2 regions of the Mesorhizobium sp. M1D.F.Ca.ET.231.01.1.1 genome follow, and region 1 is predicted to be linked to the other one. Evidence: riboswitches for the same ligand, from Rfam matches in the RefSeq annotation. Region 1 holds a riboswitch; the other holds the start of a gene.
The links. Region 1 has a riboswitch for S-adenosylmethionine ahead of EN874_RS06805 (homoserine O-acetyltransferase). Riboswitches for the same ligand answer to the same signal wherever they lie in the genome.
Positions count from the first base shown of each region.

Region 2: it holds a riboswitch for S-adenosylmethionine, as region 1 does, so the genes downstream of both, EN874_RS25595 (O-succinylhomoserine sulfhydrylase) here and EN874_RS06805 (homoserine O-acetyltransferase) in region 1, are expected to answer to the same signal.

Region 1 covers NZ_RZOZ02000002.1:74,130-78,306, reverse strand. Annotated here, with positions in the region: gene EN874_RS06815 (glycosyltransferase family 2 protein) at 1-352, opposite strand, end outside; gene metW (methionine biosynthesis protein MetW) at 642-1,256, opposite strand; gene EN874_RS06805 (homoserine O-acetyltransferase) at 1,345-2,514, opposite strand; SAM riboswitch at 2,607-2,684, opposite strand; gene hisC (histidinol-phosphate transaminase) at 2,848-3,951, shown strand; gene EN874_RS06795 (prephenate/arogenate dehydrogenase family protein) at 3,957-4,177, shown strand, end outside.
Region 2 covers NZ_RZOZ02000011.1:189,917-194,093, reverse strand. Annotated here, with positions in the region: gene araD1 (AraD1 family protein) at 1-191, shown strand, start outside; gene EN874_RS25605 (ABC transporter substrate-binding protein) at 391-1,158, opposite strand; gene EN874_RS25600 (2'-deoxycytidine 5'-triphosphate deaminase) at 1,249-2,343, opposite strand; SAM riboswitch at 2,422-2,499, shown strand; gene EN874_RS25595 (O-succinylhomoserine sulfhydrylase) at 2,572-3,759, shown strand; gene EN874_RS25590 (ceramide glucosyltransferase) at 3,794-4,177, opposite strand, start outside.

The DNA of each region.
Region 1 (4,177 bases):
CGAGAGAAGGGTTTTTGTCGAAGTGCGACAGCGTCCGGTCCAGGCGGTCCGGCAGATAGACATCGTCCGAATCAAGGAAGGTCACGATCGGCGCCCGCGCGCGCTCGATGCCCGCGTTGCGCGCGGCATTGGCGCCCCGCCATTTCGCGCCGACATAGATCAGTCTGGGGTCGCGAATTTCGGCGAGCGCCAGGGCGGTGCCGTCGGTCGAACCGTCGTCGACGACGATGTGCTCGAAGCGGGTAAGTGTCTGGGCAAGAACGCTTTCCACCGCGCGCACGACCTGGCTGCGCCGGTTGTGCGTCGGTGTGATCACGGTGATCAGAGGAGCTGTGTCGGAAGCGGTCGGCATCTAACCTTCGTTGTGGGGCGGACAAGCAACGATCGGATCGATCCCGCACCTGCCCTTTATGTCCACCGCCCCGATGGATTCGACAAAAACGGTACCGAAAAGATGCGCCTATGTCACCTGAAGCGTCGCTTCAGCGTCAGGGTCGGTACGTATTTCCTCAATGTCATGCGGTTTGAAGGCAACACTTTGCGACGACCTATCCTCAGCCATGCCCGACACTGCAGGAACGACTTCCACCCCGACCGAACAGGTTGGATGTTGCACCGCCATCATCTTTCCACGACCGCAGTCAGCGCTTGAGCAGGAATACCGCCTGCTGGCCGAAGAAGTTCCAGAACCACCACGGCATCGACAGGCCGATCTTCTGGCCGTTGGCGTCGAGCGCGGTGGCCTTCTCGACCGTCGCGCCGAGCTCCTCGCACAGATTGACGAAGTCGCGGATGGTGCAGAAGTGGATGTTCGGCGTGTCGTACCAGGAGTAGGGCAGGTCCTTGGTGACCGGCATCCTGCCCTTGATCAGCAGCGAGAAGCGCACGCGCCAGTGGCCGAAATTGGGGAAGGAGACGATGGCGCGGTTGCCGATCCGAAGCAGCTCGTCGAGCACCACCTTCGGATTGCGGGTCGCCTGCATGGTCTGCGACAGCACGACGAAATCGAAACCCTTGTCGGGATAGAATTTCAGATCCGTGTCGGCATCCCCCTGGACGACGGAAAGGCCGCGCGCCACGCATTCGTTGACGCCTCGCTGCGACAGCTCCAGGCCGCGGCCGTCGACCTGCCTGGTCTCCTGCAGAAGCTCCAGCAGCACGCCGTCGCCCGAGCCGACATCCAGCACGCGCGAATGCGGCGGGATGAGACCGGTGACGACCTCGAGGTCGACTCGCTGGGCACGATTGACGCTCATGGGCACACCTCCGGCCTTGGAGCCTTTGCGGCCACGGGGAATCCTGGCGCCGCGCAAATGCGGCCAAAACAGAGGGATCGCGCGCCGCTCACAGGCTGAGCCCCCTGGCGCGTGCGGCCGAGGCGATGAAGCCGTTGATGGCCGCGAACAGTTCCGGCTCGTCGAGCAGGAAGGCGTCATGGCCGCGATCGGTCTCGATCTCGACGAAGGAGACGGAGGCGCCGGCGGCGTTCAGCGCATGCACGATCGAGCGGCTCTCCTCGGTCGGGAACAGCCAGTCTGATGTGAAGGACACCAGGCAGAAGCGCGTCTTGGTGCCGGCGAAGGCGTCGGCCAGCCGTCCGCCATGGTCGGCGGCGAGGTCGAAATAGTCCATCGCGCGGGTCAGATAGAGGTAGGAGTTGGCGTCGAAGCGGTCGACGAAGGTCATGCCCTGATGGCGCAGATAGCTCTCGATCTGGAAATCGGCGTCGAAACCGAAGGTGAGCGCCTCGCGATCCTGCAGGTTGCGGCCGAATTTGCGGTGCAGCGCTGCTTCCGAGAGATAGGTGATGTGGGCGGCCATGCGGGCCACGGCGAGCCCCTTTTCCGGACGCCTGCCGAAATCCAGATATTTACCGCCGTGCCAGTCCGGATCGGCCATGACGGCCTGCCGCCCGACCTCATGGAAGGCGATGTTCTGGGAGGAATGGCGGGCGCCGGTGGCGATGGGCAGCGCCGAGAAGACGCGCTCCGGGTAGCTTGCGGCCCATTGCAGCACCTGCATGCCGCCCATCGAGCCGCCGAGCACGCAAAACAGCTTCTCGATGCCGAAATGGTCGACCAGCATCAGCTGCGCGCGCACCATGTCGCGGATGGTGATGATCGGCAGGTCGAGGCCATAGGGCCTGCCGGTCGCCGGATTGGTCGAGGCCGGGCCGGTGGAGCCGAGGCAGCCGCCGACGACGTTGGCGCAGATGACGAAAAAGCGGCTGGTGTCGATGATCTTGCCGGGGCCGATCAGCACCTCCCACCAGCCAGGCTTGCCGGTCACCGGATTGGTGTTGGCGACGTGCTGGTCGCCGGTCAGCGCATGGCAGACGAGGATGGCGTTGGAGCGGGCGTCGTTGAGGGTGCCGTAGGTCTGGTAAGCGACCTGGAACGGCGACAGCACCGTGCCGGCATCGAGCCTCAGCGGCTTGTCGGGTCCGAACTGCAGCACCGGGCTCGACGGGCGGTCGGCCTCGTTGTTGGTCCTTGGAGCGCGCTGAGCGGCCATTGCATTCCCCATCCAGTCCGCATCGATCTCACCGACGCGGTGTCCGGCCGGCCGCGGACAACAAAAAACCGGCTCGCCTTCGCAAAGCCGGTTACAGGTTGCAAACGGCCCTTTAGCGAATTGTTTAACGTGGCTGCAAGCCGACCGGCCAAATCACCACGGGAAGTCCGGCTGCTCTTCTAGGACCAGCATTGCGCTTCGTCAACGGCCAGCATCCGAGGGGCAGCATTTGAGGCCAGCCTGCCGGCGCGAGCGCGGCACTCGACATTCCGGGCCACGGCCTGTATTTCCGCAGCGGCCTCCGGACCGAGGCCTTCTCGACGGATTTGTGACATGAAGCAGGATCAGCCACGTCCGACGCCCCGCGCGGGCATCATGGACATCGAGGCCTACGTGCCTGGAAAAAGCACCGCGCCCGCCGGCGTGACGAAGGTCTACAAATTGTCGTCGAACGAGAATCCGCTCGGGCCTTCGCCGAAGGCGATCGAGGCCGCGCGGGAGGTAGCTGCAAAACTGGATGTCTATCCCGACGGCTCCGCCCGCCGGTTGCGCGAGGCGATCGCCGAGGTGCATGGCCTCAACCCGGCAAACATCATCTGCTCCAACGGCTCCGATGAGATCCTCGGCCTGTTGGCGCAGACCTATCTCGCGCCCGGCGACGAGGCCGTGTTCACCGAGCACGCCTTCATGGTCTACAAGATCTACATCCAGGCCGCTGGCGCCAAGCCGGTGGCGGTCAGGGAAACCGACGAGCGCGCCGACATCGACGCGATCCTGGCTGCCGTCACGCCGCGAACAAAAATCGTCTTCCTTGCCAATCCCAACAATCCGACCGGCACTTACGTGCCGTTCCAGGAGGTGCGCCGGCTGCACGCCGGATTGCCGAAGAACGTGCTTTTGGTGCTCGACGCGGCCTATGCCGAGTACGTGCGGCGCAACGACTATGAAGCCGGCATCGAGTTGGCGGGCAGCGCCGAGAATGTGGCCATGACCCGCACCTTCTCAAAGCTCGGCCTCGGCGGCGCGCGCGTCGGCTGGATGTACGGGCCGGCGCATATCGTCGATGCGATCAACCGCGTGCGCGGCCCCTTCAACGTCAACGCGACCGCGATCGAGGCCGGCATCGCGGCCATCCGCGACCGCGCCCATATTGAGCGCAGCGTGGAGCACAATGCAAAATGGCTGGCCTGGCTGAATGAGGAACTGACCAAGCTCGGGCTGCGCGTGACGCCCAGCGTCGGCAATTTCGTGCTGATCCACTTCCCGGACGACAAGATGCATTCGGCGGCGGCGGCCGACGACTATCTGAGTGCGCGCGGCTACATTCTGCGCCGTGTCACCGGCTACGGCTTCCCCAATGCGCTGCGAATGAGTGTCGGCACCGAAGAAGCCAATCGCGGCGTCGTCGATGCGCTCAAGACCTTCCTGAAAAGCTAGAGACCATGGCATCACCGATGTTCGAAAGAATAGCGCTGGTCGGCATCGGCCTGATCGGCTCGTCGCTTGCCCGCGTCATCCGCCGCGAGGGCCTGGCGCGCCATGTCGCCATCGCGACGCGCAGCAAATCGACGCTCAACCGGGCCGGGGAACTCGGTCTCGGCGATTCCTACACGATCGATGCAGAAGAAGCGGTCCGCGACGCGGATCTCGTCATAGTGTCGGT
Region 2 (4,177 bases), on a different contig from region 1:
AATATTCGGCGTTCCGCCAGCCCGGCGACGTGCATGTGCACATGTTCGGCACCGCGACGCTCTCCTTCGCCGACGGCATCAAGACCGAGGCCGGCGACGTGTTCGAGATCGAGGCCAAGGATTTCGGCCTGCCGCTGCGCAATCCGCTGGAGATCGAAAAGCCGGTGAAAGTGGCCGTGAAGGCGCTTTGAGGTGAAAGCGTGATCTCCCCCCTCGTGGGGGAGATGGCCGGCAGGCCAGAGGGGGGCGCTGTCCCGCCAGCGTTCGCAATCCAGCCGGCTCTGCCTGCGGACTGTCTTCTTGGCTACAGTAGAGGTTGGCGATCCTTCGCGCCCCCCTCTGCCCTGCCGGGCATCTCCCCCACAAGGGGGGAGATTGGCAGCTTCAACCTCAATAAATATCGAAGTCGAAATATTTCGCCTGGATCTTCTTGTAGGTGCCGTCGGCAACGATGGCATCGATGGCCGCGTTCAGCTTGTCGCGCAGCGCGGTGTCCTCCAGGCGCACGGCGATGCCGGCCTCAGTCTCGGTGCCCTTGACGTCGCCGACCAGCTTGCAGCAGCCGTCGCTCGCCTTCTTCAGCCAGTCGACCAGCACGAACTTGTCCGAAATGACGGCGTCGAGCCGGCCGTTCTGGAGATCGGTGATCGCCTCTTCCTGGGTCGGATAAAGCTTCGCCTCGGCGCCGGCCTTGCCATATTTGTCCTGGGCATAGTCGGCCTGGGTGGTCGAGGCCTGGGCGCCGACGGTCTTGCCGGCGAGCGCCGCCGGCTCGGTGGAGGCGATGTCGCTGTCCTTGAGCGCCACCAGCGCAAGCGGCGTCGTATAGTATTTGTGGGTGAAGGCGACCTGCTTCTTGCGCTCCTCGGTGATGCTCATCGAGGCGATGATGGCGTCGAACTTCTTGGCCTGGAGGGCCGGAATGATGCCGTCCCAATCCTGGGTGACGATCTCGCACTCGACCTTCATCTGGGCGCAAAGCGCATTGGCGATGTCGATGTCGAAGCCCTCAACCTTGCCGTCCGGCGTTATGGTGTTGAAGGGCGGATAGGCGCCCTCGGTGCCGATCTTGATCTTTTCCGCCGCGATCGCGGAACCGGCGCCAAGCGCCAACATGGCGGCGACTGTCGCCGATACGATCCATCTGGTTATCTGCATTTTTTGTCTCCCTCAGTCAGGCGTCTAGATTGGTGAGGCGCAGCCAAGCATGGCGCGCCCAGCCGGGCAAGCGGTGTCTGACGTGAACTGTCAGCGCGCGGCGCGGAAATGCTTAGAGAGCTTAAGCCCCTGCGCCTGGTAGTTCGAGCCGAGGTCGCTGCCATAGAGCGCCTGCGGGCGCTTGAGCATATGCTCGTAGACAAGGCGTCCGACGATCTGGCCGTGGTCGAGGATGAAGGGCACCTCATGGCTGCGCACCTCGAGCACCGCCCGGCTGCCGCTGCCGCCAGCGGCGGAGTGGCCGAAACCGGGATCGAAGAAGCCGGCATAGTGGACGCGGAACTCGCCGACCAGCGGGTCGAACGGCGTCATCTCGGCGGCATAGAGCGGCGGCACATGCACGGCTTCGCGCGAGACCAGGATGTAGAACTCGTCCGGATCGAGCACCAATTCGCCGGCGCCGCTCTTGTAGAGAGGCTCCCAGAAGTCGACGACATCCTGCGCGGCGCGCTTGTCGACGTCGACGAGGCCGGTGTGGTGCTTGCCGCGATAGCCGACCAGGCCGTCCTTGTCGCCGTCGAGATCGATCGACAGTGCTATCCCGCCGCCGGAGATGTTGGGTGGCTCGGTGGCGACCAGCATCTCGGCATGGTGGAGATCGCGCAATTCGCGCTCCGACAAAAGCGCATTGCCGGTGCGGAAGCGTATCTGCGACAGGCGCGAGCCGGCGCGCACGACGATCGGGAAGGTGCGCGGGCTGACTTCGAGATAGAGCGGACCATGATAGCCGGCCGCGATCTTGTCGAACTCGTGGCCGCGGTCGGTCATGACGCGCGTGAAAATGTCCAGCCGTCCGGTCGAGCTCTTCGGATTGGCCGAAGCCGACACGTTTGAAGGCAGCGCCAGGCTTTCCAGCAGCGGCACGATATAGACGCAGCCCGTCTCCAACACCGCGCCCTCGGCGAGATTGATCTCGTGCAACTTCAGCCGGTCGAGCTTGTCGGCCACCAGGTGATCGGGACCGGGCAGGAAGGAGGCGCGCACGCGGAAAGCCTTGTCGCCCAGCCTCAGATCGAGGCTGGCCGGCTGAATCTGATTGGTATCGAGCACGCGCGGCGACTTCAGCGCGCCCGCCTCAAACAGCGCCGCGATGTCCTGATCCGGAAGAATGCCTGTCTGCCGCAAAGGCTGGCTCCGTTCCAACTGGTACAAACCTCTTAATCAAGCCGGCAATTGACGCAAGCGCGGTGCGGGTCTAAAGGGTCGTTATCCCGTGGTGATTTGGCCGGTCGGCTTGCAGCCACGTTAAACAAGTCGCTAAAGGACCGCTGGCCGCAAGGCCGTATGGACCGGTTGCGACATCGCGGCCGGTTTTTTTGTGTTTGGATGTTCTTTGCGAGTGGAATTAGGGCGATGACGAAGACGCGCAACTGGAAACCTCAGACGGCACTCGTGCATGGCGGGACGCTGCGTTCCGGCTTCGGCGAGACCGCCGAGGCAATGTACCTCACCCAGGGCTATGTCTATGAGACGGCGCAAGCCGCGGAAGCCCGTTTCAAGGGCGAGGAGCCGGGCTTCATCTATTCGCGCTACGCCAATCCGACCGTGGACATGTTCGAAAAGCGCATGTGCGCGCTGGAAGGCGCCGAAGATGCCCGCGCCACCGCTTCCGGCATGGCGGCGGTCAGCGCAGCGCTTCTGTGCAGCGTCAAGGCCGGCGACCATATCGTTGCCGCGCGGGCGCTGTTCGGCTCCTGCCGTTGGGTGGTCGAGACGCTGGCGCCGCGCTACGGCATCCAGGCGACGCTGATCGACGGCACCGACATCGCCAATTGGGAAAAGGCGGTCAGACCGAACACCAAGCTGTTCTTCCTGGAGAGCCCGACCAACCCGACGCTGGAAGTGGTCGACATCGCCGCCGTCGCCGCTTTAGCCAACTCGATCGGCGCGCGCGTGATCGTCGACAATGTCTTCGCCACGCCGCTGCAGCAGAAGCCCTTGCAGCTCGGCGCCCATATCGTTGTCTATTCGGCGACCAAGCATATCGACGGACAGGGCCGCTGCCTCGGCGGCGTCATCCTGTCGGACAAGAAATGGATCGACGAGAACCTGCACGACTATTTCCGCCACACCGGCCCGAGCCTGTCGCCCTTCAACGCCTGGACGCTGCTCAAGGGCCTGGAGACGCTGCCGCTGCGGGTGCGCCAGCAGACGGAAAGCGCCGGCAAGATCGCCGACTTCCTGGCCGACAGGCCGGAGATCGCCCGCGTCATCTATCCGGGCCGCGCCGACCATCCGCAGGCGGATGTCGTCAGGAAGCAGATGTCTGGCGGCTCGACGCTGATCTGCCTCGACGTCAAGGGCGGCAAGCAGGCGGCGTTCGCCTTCCAGAACGCGCTCGACATCGTGCTGATCTCCAACAATCTCGGCGACGCCAAGAGCCTGATCACCCATCCGGCGACCACGACGCACAAGAACCTGAGCGACGAGGCGCGCGCCGAACTCGGCATCGGGCCTGGCACGCTGCGTCTGTCCGTGGGGCTTGAGGACACCGACGATCTGCTGGCCGACATCGAAGAGGCGCTAAAGGCGGCGAAGTAGCGGCAGCAAAGAGCGGCCTTGAGCCGCAGCCGGCTCAGGCAATCTCTTCGAGTTCGGTCATCTCCCCGGTGCGGATCGTCATGGCGTTGCCGCGCCATTCGACGACACCGCCCAGCCAGCCGCGCGCCCAGATGGTGGGGAGCATCGCATCGCGAACGATCATTGCGGTCACGCTGCGCGGCGACAGGTACCAGCCCTTGGACCAGGCAAGCAGGCATTCCGGCACATAAGCGATCGCCAGCACGCAAAGCGCGGTCGTAGGCAGGCTGGCGCCGGCACCTGCCGCCGCGATCAGCGCGAAATTGAGCGGCACGACCATCCCGGTCAGGATCTCGGGCGCGAAGAACAATGGGAAGGTGACGCGGCGCAGCCGAGCCCAGCGCGCCTGGCGCGACCAGATCTCGGCGAGCGTGCGCTG